Gemmatimonas sp.: one gene and its partner. The protein of the gene in region 2 interacts with the protein of the main gene of each other region in a pairwise test. Links are inferred from orthologs where the notes say so. Each region holds a gene or a part of one and is shown on either strand. Other genes may lie near its edges. The genes, in order: RMP10_RS04585 and mtgA.

Region 1 (4,919 bases), on a different replicon or contig from region 2:
AATGCACGCCCTCGACGTCGAGCCACGGACGTCCTTGGGTGTCGAGCCCCCACGCCGTGGGCGTGATCGACGCGTTCTCGAGTCCGGCGGACAGGACGGCCGTGGCGCGGGCCTTGGCGATGTCCGCGACTTCAGGGTGCGCCGACGGCACGATGGCGAGCGTCACGCGATGAAAGATCTCACTTTCCTCGCGCAGCACACCGGCCAGATCGCCGAGTCCTTCCAAATGCTCTTCACCGATCGAGGTGAGCACGGCGATGTCGGGCTCGGTGATGGCTCGCAGTGTGGCGACTTCGCCCGGCGTGTTCGTACCGACCTCGACGATCGCGACTTCCGCATCGGACGGAATCGCCAGCAACGTGAGCGGCACGCCGATGCGGTTATTGAGATTGCCCTGGGTGGCATGCACCACGAGCGTGCGCGAGAACGCCGCCTTGAGCAGCTCCTTGGTGCTGGTCTTGCCGTTCGATCCGGCCACGGCGATCACACTGCGCCCCCATGCGCGGCGCCAGGCGGTGGCAAGCTCACCGAGCGCCACCAGCGTATCCGACACCACGTACGTCGGCACGCCAAGCCCCGCCGCTTTGCCGGCATCGCTCACGACGAACGCGGCGGCACCGGCATCACGTGCGGTGGCGAGAAAATCGTGCGCATCGAAGCGCTCACCTTTGAGCGCCACGAAGACATCCCCGCGCGTGATCGCGCGCGTGTCGGTGGACACACCGGCTAATGGACGCGGGATCCGCGGCCCGGTGCCCAGCGCATCGGCCACGCGCTCGAAGGTCCAAAATGGATGCGCGTGATCAGGCGCGACGGCGGAAATCGCGCTGAACGCGGTGCCGGCGGTAGAGAAAGCGGTCACGCAGAATGGGGCGGACGGTTGGGAAGGATAGCCGGCTTCGTGGTCGTAAGTTCGGCCATGAGTTCGGCCACGATCTCCCGTTCATCGAACGGATACGACGTGGTGCCGCGAATCTGATACGTCTCATGTCCCTTGCCGGCCAGCACCACCACATCGTGTGTCGTCGCGAGGCGCAGGGCGTGGGCGATGGCGTCGCGGCGATCGACGATCCGCACATGATCGCGTCGCGTCATACCGGCCTCGATGTCGTCGAGAATGCGCTCAGGATCTTCGGTACGCGGATTATCGCTGGTCACGATGGCGACATCGGCAAGGTCTTCGGCAAGACATCCCATCTCCGGGCGCTTGCCGCGGTCACGGTCACCACCACAGCCGAACAGGACGATCAATCGGCTGGCCGACCCGTCGCTCTGCCGGGTGAATGGACGTACGGCACGCAGCGCGCGATCGAGCGCGTCGGGTGTGTGCGCGTAGTCACGCAGCACGGTGGGCGCGGTCTGCAAGCGCTCGAGTCGTCCCGGTACCTGCGGCGCGACCGACAAGCGTTGCGCCACGTCGGCAATCGGCATGCCCAATGCCAGCGCCACTGCCGCCGCGCCGAGCGCGTTCGCGATGTTGAAGTCGCCGATAAGCGGCAATGACACCGACTGCGCACCGTGCGGTGACACGAGCAGGAAGCGGCTGCCGTCGCTGGTGAACGTGACATCGCGTGCCGAGATGTCGGCGCCGGATTCGGTGCCGAAGGTCCACGATGTGGGTGCATTGGTGACACCGCGCCACGATGGATCATCAGCGTTGAACAACGCGACGCCATCGCGCGCCAGCAGCCCGACGAGGCGCAGCTTGGCGGCACGATACTCCTCCATCGTGCCGTGATAGTCGAGATGATCGCGCGTGAGATTGGTGAACACGGCCGCCGCGAACGACAGCCCATCCACCCGTCGCTGGTCGAGCGAGTGCGATGAGACTTCCATGGTGACCGTGCGCACGCCGCGATCCGCCAGTTCGCGCAACAGTCGCTGCAGCTCGACGGGGCCCGGCGTGGTGAGACCGCTGCCGCCGGGCAAGGTCACGCCGTCGCTGCCGAGCAGCACGCCGAGGGTGCCGATCGACGCAGCCGGACGCTCGGGTGAATCCAGCAAGTGCCGCAGCAAGCCGACCGTGGTCGTCTTGCCATTGGTGCCGGTCACACCCACCAGCGTGAGCTCGCGTGCCGGCCAGCCGTGGAACGCGGCGGCCGTCACGGCTGCGGCGCGTCGCCCGTCGCGCACTACGATGGCCGGAAGCCCGGCCGCTGCCGCGGCGTCGGCGTCTTCCACGAGGGCGAGCGCCGCACCGCTGGCCTTCGCTGCTGGCAGCCAGGCATGCCCGTCCTGCGCGGCCCCCTTCACCGCCAGAAACGCCGACCCCGACGTCACGCGCCGACTGTCGTCGATCACATCGGTGACGACCGGGGGCAAATCATTGGCCGACGACACCAGCAAGCCGGCATCGCGCAGCGCGTCGAGCAAGACGCCAACGTCCACGACGCGAGCGGTTGCCGTCACTTGGCCGACTCCATACGCGGCATCTCCAGTTGCACGGTGCTACCCACGCGAAGCATGGTACCCGCGGCAGGACGGGTGCGCACGTCGGAGCCGCGCGCGATACTCACCTGAAACCCGGCAGCGTACAACGTGCGCGTCGCTTGACGCACGTCGAGTCCGAACACGGACGGTACCGCCCGAACCTCGCGGTCGTTGCTCGGGGCCATCTTCTGTGCCTTGAATGGCAACGCAACGACCACGCGTGCCGCTGCCGGCGCCGGCTCGGCTTTCGGCGGAGCCGGTGCCAGCAGCGAGTCGCGACGTGCTGAGTCACGCGCGGCGAGGGCCAGCGCCTTCTCCGACTTGGGCTTGGCGACGGGCACCGGCATGGCCTTGGCGACCTCCGCCAACGCGTTGCGATCGAGCGCCGAGTTGCGCGTGGCGAGGGCGGCCTGCAGAATGCCGTTCACGAGACTTCCCGAGACGATACCGCCGTAGTACGTCCCCTTGGGGTCGATGATACGCGCGACGAGCACATACTGCGGTGCCTGCGCCGGAAACATGCCGGCGAACGTCGCATTGTACTTCCCTTCGAGATAGCGACCGTTCTCACTGCGCCGCGCCGTGCCGGATTTGCCGGCCACATCGTACGTAGCCAGTTCGGCGGAGGTGCCGGTACCGCTGTCGACGACCGAGGCCAACATGCCGCGCATCTCCTTCGCGGTTTCGGCCGTGAGCACGCGCCGTACCACGCGCCGCTCGTGCCGATACACCGTCGCGCCCTGCGCGTCGCGCACGTCCTTCACCAACGCCGGCTGCAGCAGGTCTCCGCCGTTGGCGATCGCGGCATAGGCCAGCGCGATCTGCAGCGGTGTGGCCAACACTTCATATCCAATCGACACGGCGGTCTGCGTGCTGCCACTCCAGCGTGCGGGCAGCGGCAACGATCCCTTTGACTCGGCGGGATACGGCACACCGGTGAGCGAACCGAAGCCGAAGTCGCGCATAGCCTCGAACTCTTCGCGCGGCGTGAGACGAAGCGCGAGCTTCGCGGTGCCGATGTTGCTCGAGAAGCGAATCACGTCGCGCACCGGCATCTGCGCGGCCTTGTGTTCGTCCGTGAGCGGCCGCTTCCGGCCGGGCAGCATCGCACTGCCATTCTCGGTGTTGATGATCTCGTTTGGCGTCGCCTTTCCCATGTCCAACAAACGCGACACGAGAAACGGCTTCATGACCGACCCCGGTTCGTACGCCAGCGCCATCGGCGTGCTGGTGCTCGCTGGCTTGCCGTCGCGCACGCCCGCCAACGCGAGGATGGCACCGTCCCGAGGGTCGAGGATCACGACGTCGCCACCCGTACCGCCGGTGCGCACCAGCGCCATTTTTAGTTCGTTTTCGGCGATCTCCTGCAACGCCTGATTCACCGTGAGCGTCACCGAATGTCCGGGCAGCGCGTCGACACTCGACAGCTCCGGTGACTCCACATAGCCGGCCTTGGGGTCCTTCACGAGCGCGCGGCTTCCCTCCTGCCCGCGCAGCAGCAGATCGAGTTCGAGCTCGATACCGCCCACCGGTACATCCTCGGCATCGACCGCGCCGAGCACACCGCGCAGGTTGTCGCTGGCCGAATTGATCCGACGGCGGACGCGCTCCACGTGAACGCCGGGCAACCCGGCGAACCGCTCGATATCGGACGGCAGATACAGCTTGGGCAGCGACACCCATTTCTGATTCGTATCGAGCGCTTTCCGAATCTGGGCTTCGGGGACCGACAAGGCGCGCAGCCCACTGCGCAGCACGGCCCGCGTTCTCACCAACGGGTCACCCCGCTTGGCGTTCTTGCGGCGCACATCGCGGATCTCACGCGGCGCGATGCTCAGTTTCACCTGCTCCCGCGATTCCACCAGCACCGTGCCGGTGGCATCGGTGATCGCGCCACGCAGGGGCTTCACCGTTTGCTGATCGACGTGTTGGCGATCGGCTACGCGCAGCCAGGTCTCGTGTTCCACGATCTGCAGCTGCACGGCACGGGCGAGGATCGACACCGCGAACAGCACGAGGCCGGCATGCACGATCATCGAGCGCGCACGACTCACCGTCGCCGGTGCGCTCGGATCGTCGGCTACGAACCGCGGCTCGTTGGACGCCTCGGGACGAATAGATCCGAACATCATGCGCAGATCAGGTGCGGGTCACGGCGCATCATGAGCGCGATGCCGAATCGCTCGCGGCGGTATCCGGACGCACCGGATCGCCGAGCATCGAATCAGACAGCATACGCGTCTGCGCGTCCGTGGCCACGTGCAGGCCGAGCCGGCGTTCCGCCTCGCTGATGACACGACTGCGGGACATGGCGCTCCGGATATCGCGATCGAGCGTGGTTTTTTGGGAGAGCAGCGCGCGTTGCTGATCGGACAGCCGTCGCATATCACGCGCGGTCGCCACGCCCACACTGCGTCGCCACACGACGAGCGAAGCCACCACCACAAAAACGCCCAACCCGATCGCGATCCACGAGCGACCCTTGAGCG
Region 2 (8,434 bases):
CTCCACGAAGTCCTTGCCGCCGAAGTCCACCGGGCCGCCCGCTTCCAGCACGAGGGTGGCGAGTCCGCGTTCGGTCAGTTCTTTGGCCGCCCATCCGCCGCTGATCCCCGAGCCCACCACGATGGCGTCGAAGACGCGACGCTGCGGTTGGGCATCCATGGTCAGGTCTTCACTCATCACGGCCTCCGTTGCGGGCGGGCATATCCGCGGCACCGTCGAAGCGACCCGGCATGATTTCGGTTTTCAGTACGTCGCGCTGCACGCGCTCGCTCGTGAAATAGCCGTGAATCACCAGCCCCTTCACGCGCGAGTAGCCGCGCGCTGCGGGGGCGTTGCGGTCGTATGGCGTGTCGAGGGCATTCATCACCAGGGTGAGCGTGTCGCCCGTGATCGCGGCAAATGGCTGGCCGGCAATCGCCCGTGCCTGCGCATCGATCGCGTCGAGTCCCGTCGTCAACGCGCGGCGGTCGGCGTCGGTGTAGTAGTCCGCTGCAATGACGACGATCCATGCCATCACACCCACATCGGTCGCACTCGGCGTCTCGGTGCGGGGAATGATCGCGTCGGCGAGCGCGGAAAGGGTGGCTCGCTGCGCGGTGCTGAACAGCGCCGGCTGAGCGGCGGACGGCATGGCCGCCGGTGCCGCGTCGGCGAGGGCTTTGGCCCAGGCCGCGAGGGCCTCGCGGGGCAGCAGCGTGAGGGCGGCCGCAGTCGCGGCGGCTTTCAGGAGTTCACGGCGTTGCATGCGTGATCACAATGACAGTCAGGGAGGCGATCAACCTCCCCGACTGCAGTCCGGCGGCCGCGGGAGGTGCTACTGCACTTGGATGTACAGCGGCGCAGGCCACAGGCGCAAGATGGCTTCGCGCGTCGTCGGCGGTTTGTCGTTCTTCGCCTTCGTAAACTGTTTCCAGCCGGTGAACTGAACCGGCTCACGCTTGATGTCGCGATAGTAGGTGTCGCGCTTCAGCCACGGAGCACCAAAGCCGTCCATGTGCATCACGACCTGCACCTTCGGGTCGAGCTTGACGTTCCGCGCGTTGGTCACGCCCTTCGGCGTGAAGCGATGCACCACCAGAATCTTGGGCGGCAACTTGTGCTTGTCCACCAGGTTCGCGAGAAATCGAATGGCGTAGTTGATGTCGGCCGCGTCGTAAGTGCCGATGCGACGACCCGGCACCGCGCCACTCGCCTTCATCGAAAACTCGGGATCGATGCCGAGGTGCACGTCGGGGCGCATCAAGAACTTCTCGATCCACGGCAGTTCCTGCTGCAGCGTGCTCTGGCCGACCTGCAGATCGACGAACAGCAGCGCGTTCTTCGACTTCGCCCAGCCGTACACCTTCTCGATCAGTGCGCTGTCCATACGCGTGCGATACTTGCCGCTGGGGCCCGGGTCGGGATTGGCGACCATGGCGATGAGGTGCAACGCGGGTTGCACCGGATGCGCCGGATCGAGCCGTGTCCATTCCGCTGCATCCGCCACGAGCTTGGCCAACATCTCGTTGGTTTCGAACTCCCCGAGAATGCCCATGCGCTTCGATAGCGGGTTGCCGTAGTACGCCAGCACGCGCTTGGCCGGCATGATCGATCCCGGCAGCGGGGCCGCTGTTTTTACGGGCCACAGTGAGTCGGCGTCACTGCCGTTGCCCTTGAAGGCAAGGTGACGATCGCCCGACTGCGGACCGAGCGCCCCCTGTGCTTTGGGTTTCGGCTTGGGCGTCGGCTTGGGCGTCGGCGTCGCGGCAGGCTTCGCCACCGTCTGCGCCATCGCCAGGACTGGCGTCAGCGAGCTACCAATGGCGATGGCGGCGACCAGTACGCGCGAGAACGATTGACGGGAGAACATGAATATTGAGCGAGTCGGCACGGAGGCGTGATGATTGGGCACAGGTGGCGTCAAGAGCGGCCACGAGCGCAGTGTAACGGCGATTTCGCAACGAACCAAGGGTACACTCGTCGCGTGCGACACTCAGCGCGACGCGCTGATCTTCTTCTTGACCTTGATGGGACGGTCGACCGCCAGCGCCAGCGTACCGGCGGCTTCGGCCCGCACCACGAGCCAGCGCGGATGGACCAGCACGTCCAGCAGCCTGCCCGTACGCACGGTGCCGGACAACTCGACGCCGCTGGTTAGATCACGATTCAACGCACCCTCCACCTTGGTTCGCGTCTCCTCGAGAATGGTGTCGAGCGGGAAGCGGGCCTGTTTGCGCAGCTGCGCCACCATGTCACCCTTGCGGAGCCACGCGAGGCCCTGCACGAGCGCGTTGCTGGTGGAGACGTCGAAGTCCAGATCGGGAACGATCAGCGCGCGTGTGGCCTGATCGAGTTGCGGCGTGCCAACCAGGTACGCCGTACCGTCAATGTCCCCGCTCACGCGCACCGCGAGCACGACCCGGCCGTCGTCGAGCGGGGAGACCGCAATCGAGTCGAGGCGGACCGAGCGGCCGAAGCGGCGGAACTTCCGGCCGATCAGCTCGCGCGACAACGTCGACGACGCCACGTCGTATGGGAGAAGGCCCTCGATGCGTATGCGGGCGCTGTCGCCGACCTCCTTGAGCGCGGGCGACAACGGCGGCAACGGCGACGTGGGCTCGATCGGCTGAGGACCGGCCACCAGACGCGGATGCGCATAGAGACGGATCGTGGCCACCAGCGCGCTATCCTGCAGCGAGAATTCGCCGAGTCGGAGTTGCTCCGGCGACAATTCGAGCCAGAGGCTGTCGCGCACACGAATGGGCCGTTGCAGCATACCGTACCATTTCTCGACGCGCTTGCGCACGTCGAACGCGGCGATCTTGCGATCGAGGGCGGGCAGCTTCGACGCCAATAGCGGTCGAACGGCGCGAATGACTTGATCAGTGACATCGATCTTGAGGAACGTCACCAGGCATGCGTCGCGCACATCGCTCGACGACGCACGCAGCGACGCGACACGTGAGCGCGACTCGAGGATCCACTCCGGATTGAGTCCGATGTCGGTGGATAGCACGACGTTGAGTCGTGGAGGAGAGCCGTCGGTGCCACACGATGCGCTGAGCGTGGGCCCGATCACGGGTTTGTACCACCCACGGCCAGTGTACGAGACCGTGGTGGTCAACGTGAGCTTCTGGCCGTCGAACTTCACGGCGAACGGCGTGCGCGTGGCCGCGAAGGCCACCTGCTGTCGCTTATTGCCCGGAATTTGCACGCGCTTGTCCAGATCGCCGAAGCGCGTCGGCACCGCTTGCTCGAGCGCCGTGAGTGCGGGCTCGAGTGCGTAGCTGATCGGCGCATCGACAATCGACACCGGCATCGATGGCAATTCCGGAATGTTGCGCATTCCCGGTCGAGAGGTGGGGGCGGATGGCGTGAGTGATTCGCTGCGGCACGCGCTGAGGGCGCACGTCGAGAGCAGGGCCACTCCCCACAGGAGATCAGTTTGCTTCATGTACGAAAGGTACAGGCATGTTTCCTCTTGCACGGCAGAGGCCGCACGATAGTTTGGCGCGCATGCATATCGATCTGACACAGCGTATCGCGGTAGTGACCGGCGGCGCAAACGGCATTGGACGCGCCACGGCGCGCCGTCTCGCACAAAGTGGCGCGCACGTCGCCATCTGGGATCGCGTCGCCGCCGTGGGTGAGGCGGCTGCAGCTGAGCTTGCCGATGAGGGACTGAATATCGTGTTCGTCGAGGCGGACGTGACGCGGCGTGTCAGCGTCGATGCGGCGGTCGCGGCGACGGTGGCACACTTCGGCGGGATTGACATCTTGATCAACAACGCCGGCGTCACGCGCGACGCCCAGTTGGTAAAGATCAAGGACGGTGCCGTGACCGGAGGCATGACGGACGACGAGTTCGATGCCGTCATCGCCGTGAATCTCAAGGGCGTATACACGTGCACGCAGGCCGTGGTCCCCGAACTGCTGAAACGTGGCGGGGGCCGCATTGTGAACGCGTCGTCCGTGGTGGCGCTCAATGGCAACTTCGGGCAGACGAACTACGTCGCGACGAAGGCGGGCGTGATCGGGATGACGCAGGTCTGGGCCCGCGAGCTCGGGAAACGGAACATCACCGTCAACGCGATCGCGCCGGGGTTCATCGCCACCGAGATGACGGCTAGAATGCCGTCGTCGTCGCTCGAGGCCATGCAGGCCCACACGCCAGCGGGTCGCCTCGGCTCACCCGAGGACGTTGCCAACGCCTACTGTTTCCTGGCGTCCGATTTCGCCGCGTTCATCAATGGTGCGGTGCTGACCGTGGATGGCGGACTGGTGATCGGCACCTGACGGTGGATCACGCCCGTCGGGATCAAGCCCGTCGGTTTAGGCCTTACGACGTTTTCTCGCCGGTGCGGGCGGTTCGGTCTTCGGCGCGGCGTACTGCATGCGTACCAGAATCGTGGCCGCGCGCCGGGTAGCGATCGATCCCTTCGGCGACCAGCGCCGCGGGGCCGGGAGGATTGCCGCCAAGCGTGCAGCCTCATCCCGCGTCAGCGAGGCTGCACTTTTGTTGAAATGCAGCCTCGCGGCTGCTTCGGCGCCGAAGGCATTGGGGCCCCATTCGGCGAGATTGAGATACAAATCGAGAATGCGCTCTTTCGACAACAGCAGTTCGAGCAGCAGCGCGACGTAGGCCTCGATGCCTTTGCGCACGAACGAACGTCCGTTCCACAGAAAGAGGTTTTTGGCCACCTGCTGGGTGAGCGTGGAGGCGCCGCGTAGCTTTCCGCCACGGCGTCGACGCTCGAGCGCGTTGTTGAGCTCCACCGTATCGATGCCGAAGTGGAGATAGAAGCGATCATCTTCGGACGCCAGCACCGCCCTCCGGAGATACGGCGAAAGACCGGCGCGCGACACGGTGGTGTGCGCCGGCCAGATCGGCCGCTCACCGCTGGCCGTGCGCGCGACCACGCGCTGCAGCATGACCGACGTCGCCGGTGGTTGCACGACGGCGAACAGCAGAATGAACGGAATCGGGAGCGCCATCAGAACGAGCGCGATCAACGCCAGGCGCCTTACGATGGCACGCCAGCCGGTGACGCGCTTCGCGGCCCTGGGGCGCTTCACCTTCTTGGCGGGGCTCACGGACGACAGCTCACATTCCGGCTCACTGATGACGGCTCATGGCTCGCGTAGATGCGGCGGCGTATCGGGCGGCTGACGACGCCAGCGCCGATGCTGCCAGAAGTATTGCTCGGGGTACTCGCGGACGAGGCGCTCGAGGATCTGCGTATAGCGCAGCACGATCGCATCGATATCGACCTCGCGATCACCCGTGCGTTCGACCTCCACCGGCTCGATGAGGATCGCGTAGCGCCCGCTGGGCTGACGAACGACACCCACGAATACCGTGGGGACATCGAAGCGCAACGAGAACACAGCGGGGCCGCGCGGGGTCTTGGCCGGGCGCCCGAAAAACGGCACGAAGGTGCTCGCCAGCCCCAGGGCATCATGATCGCTCACGAAAGCGATCGCGCGGTTCTCCCGCAGCGATCGCGGCGTGCGGCGCACGGCGTCCTTGTCGTGAATCACTTCCATGCCGATCTCGCGCCGCGTGCGGGTGAGATAGGCATCGAAGATCGGGTTGGCCATGCCGCGGGCCACGACGTCGATGGGAATGCCTCGAGCCGCGAAGTACGCGCCGCCGAACTCCCAGTTCCCCAGATGGCCGGTGACGATGAGCAGCCCTTTCCCTTTCGCCATGGCTGCTTCCACCAGCTCCCATCCCTCGACCCGTTCTACGCGGTCGAGGACGTGTTGCGACGAGGTCCCCGGCAGCACCGCCGTTTCGATGGACGTTCGGCCAAGGCTGTCATAGGAGCGACGGGAGACCTCCAGCACGCGTTCCCGCGAAAACTCCGGAAAAGCGGCGGCGATCTGGCGCTCCACGACGCCGGCCCTGATGCCGATCGGGCTGTAGACGAAGCGTCCGATCAGGCCTCCCACCCAACTCGCGCCGCGCCAGCCGAGGAGCCGGAGCCCGAATACGGCAACTCGCGTCCCGACGTACTCCAGCCGGTGCGACAGCGTAGCCGCTTTCGCGGCCGGCTTGGCGGCCGGCGTCGGCGTTGGAGCAGAGGCGGATGGGGTATGCATGCGTCACACAATCTAACGGAACGACAGTCGAACGCCGCGTCGATCCGAAGATCGACGCGGCGTTCGCGGTACCGGAGAACCAAGGACGCGCCTTAGTTGGTCAGCATCACCAGCACGCGGCGGTTCGTCGCACGGCCGTTGTCGGTCGTGTTCGGAGCAACCGGGTCCTTCTCGCCCTGCGTACGCGCCACCACGCGCGATTCCGCCACGCCCTTCGAGACGAGGTAAGCCTTCGCCTGATCGGCACGGGCCTGGCCCAGCGTTTCGTTGTAGCGCTCCGAGCCGATCGCGTCGGTGTTACCCGTGACGGTGATCGTGCGCGAAGAGTTCGTCGGTTCGACCAACGACGCCGCAATGATGTCGAGGATCGTCTTCGCTTCGTTCGAGATATCGCTCTTGTTGAACGCGAAGTTGATCGCGCCGATCACGATCGGACGGGCCGCCGGCCCGGCGATGCGAACAGTGTCGATGCGATTCACGTACACCGTGTCGCGCTGTGATACGCGAACGGTGTCATACTGCACACGCGGCTTCGGATCGCGCGTGAAGAACGACAGGCTCAGACCAGCCTGAGCGCCGAGGTTGAACGCGGCAGCGCGAGCCACCGGCTTGGCGTCGTCGTCGGCCGGCAGCACGTACGTGCCGGTACCTTCAAAGCGAGCCGAGAGGCGATCGTTGATGATGTACCGCAGGCCAAGCAGACCCTGCGGGCCACCGCCACGCGGTGCCACGATACGCACACGTCCGTACGAGTCGTACGCATAGCCAGCACCCGCCAACAGCTTGACGCGATCGGAGAGCGGGTGGTTGTACGTCAGACGGTAGGCCCACAACGCGTGGGACACCTTGTTGAGCGTGTCGCGAGACACGTCGCCGCTGCGCGGCAGGTTCACGTCCACGTCTGCGTAGCTGAGCTCCATTTCAAGGAGCCAGTTCTTGAACGCGTAGATACCGGCGCGGCCGCCTAGGCCTAGGCCCGTGTCGAGCTTCAGCGTGTCGGCGAACTTCGTAACACGGCCGAACGCGCCGAGTTCGATGGCGCCCTGACGCTGCGCGAAAGCGGACGCCGGAAGTGCCACGCTAAGAGTGGCACCGATGATGAACTTGTGTAGGGTACGCATATCCCTCCCGAATAGGTGAGCCTTGATGAGCGCGGTCACTAACTTCCACCAACGAATTGGGACGAAAGGAGTTAGAACTGTAGTTGCGCTCACCGTTCAGTAACTTACGCCGCGACAGACTCCCGGCAACAGTGACTACATCACACAAATGATGCCACGAGCGTCACAGGGACGACTTCGTTGGGATAGACGACCAAGTATGGTCATCCATCACAGTTTCCCTCTACTTTGTTCTGTATAGATGAGCCCGGAACACCCGTCCCGTCCCCCCGTCCCTCAGTCCCAGCGCCTCGCGCAGCTCGGACTGGTGATCAATGCGGGGTTGGCGGTGATCAAGTTGGTGGCCGGGCTGGTTGGGAACTCCTACGCGCTAGTCGCTGACGCGGTAGAGAGTTCGACCGACATGGTCGGCTCACTCGTGGTCTGGAGTGGGCTCCGGATCGCCAGTCGGGATCCTGACGAGCTGTATCCGTTCGGCTACGGGCGTGCCGAGGCACTCGCAGCGGCCACCGTGTCGGCCATTATGCTCGGCGCCGCGGCGGGCATCGCCATCGAGGCGATTGCGGAGATTCGCACGCCGCACCACGCGCCCGCCTGGTGGACGTTGCTCGTGCTGGCGATGGTGATCGTGGTCAAGGAGTTGCTCGCCAAACGGGTGATGGCGGTCAGCGCCGTGTCGGGCAGTGTCGTCGTGGCGGCCGACGCGTGGCATCATCGCGCTGACGCGATCACGTCGGGTGCGGCCTTCATCGGCATCTCCATGGCGCTGATCGGTGGACCCGGGTGGGAGCCGGCGGATGATTGGGCGGCGCTGGTGGCGGCCGGTGTCATCGTGATCAACGGCAGCCTGCTGCTGCGCACGGCGCTGCGCGACTTGATGGATCGGGCGCCGGAGCCGGCGGTGCTGGCCACCGTGTCCGATGCCGCGCAGAGCACGCCCGGCGTGCTTGCCATCGAGAAGCTCAAAATCCGGAAATCCGGCACCGCATTCTACGTGGACATTCACGTGCAGGCCGACCCTGCGCTTTCGCTCCACGACGCGCACATTCTCTCTGGTATGGTGAAAACCGCGATCCGGCAGCGGGTACCGGCGGCCATGGGAGTGCTCATTCACATGGAGCCGTTCGAGCCGACGGAGGAAGCATGACCAGGCCGCCTGACTTTCACGTACTCGATCGATCGGAATGCGAGGCGCTGCTCACGTCGCAGCACGTCGGCCGTCTCGCCTT

What was found.
Region 1: the proteins of mtgA (region 2) and RMP10_RS04585 interact in binary tests that used the Escherichia coli proteins (3 or more experiments, as listed by UniProt). The link is inferred for Gemmatimonas sp. from one-to-one orthologs.

Annotation. Positions count from the first base shown.
Region 1 is NZ_JANPLK010000014.1:99,706-104,624, forward strand. Bases 1,985-4,919 are described here. They hold RMP10_RS04585 (penicillin-binding transpeptidase domain-containing protein), read right to left. Parts: upstream 4,563-4,919; coding sequence 2,406-4,562; downstream 1,985-2,405. Other genes in these bases: RMP10_RS04580 (UDP-N-acetylmuramoyl-L-alanyl-D-glutamate--2,6-diaminopimelate ligase), read right to left, coding at 1,985-2,409; RMP10_RS04590 (hypothetical protein), read right to left, coding at 4,591-4,919. Outside these bases: murF (UDP-N-acetylmuramoyl-tripeptide--D-alanyl-D-alanine ligase), read right to left, coding at 1-862; more of RMP10_RS04580, read right to left, coding at 859-1,984. UniProt on the Escherichia coli protein: Essential cell division protein that catalyzes cross-linking of the peptidoglycan cell wall at the division septum. Required for localization of FtsN.
Region 2 is NZ_JANPLK010000037.1:12,181-20,614, forward strand. Bases 3,193-6,032 are described here. They hold mtgA (monofunctional biosynthetic peptidoglycan transglycosylase), read right to left. Parts: upstream 5,074-6,032; coding sequence 4,312-5,073; downstream 3,193-4,311. Other genes in these bases: RMP10_RS08920 (DUF4403 family protein), read right to left, coding at 3,193-3,433; fabG (3-oxoacyl-ACP reductase FabG), read left to right, coding at 3,496-4,275; RMP10_RS08935 (lysophospholipid acyltransferase family protein), read right to left, coding at 5,110-6,032. Also shown: RMP10_RS08905 (GMC family oxidoreductase), read right to left, coding at 1-177; RMP10_RS08910 (gluconate 2-dehydrogenase subunit 3 family protein), read right to left, coding at 170-745; RMP10_RS08915 (hypothetical protein), read right to left, coding at 815-1,849; more of RMP10_RS08920, read right to left, coding at 1,973-3,192; more of RMP10_RS08935, read right to left, coding at 6,033-6,084; RMP10_RS08940 (OmpA family protein), read right to left, coding at 6,177-7,205; RMP10_RS08945 (cation diffusion facilitator family transporter), read left to right, coding at 7,447-8,352; RMP10_RS08950 (pyridoxamine 5'-phosphate oxidase family protein), read left to right, coding at 8,349-8,434. UniProt on the Escherichia coli protein: Peptidoglycan polymerase that catalyzes glycan chain elongation from lipid-linked precursors. May play a role in peptidoglycan assembly during cell division in collaboration with other cell division proteins.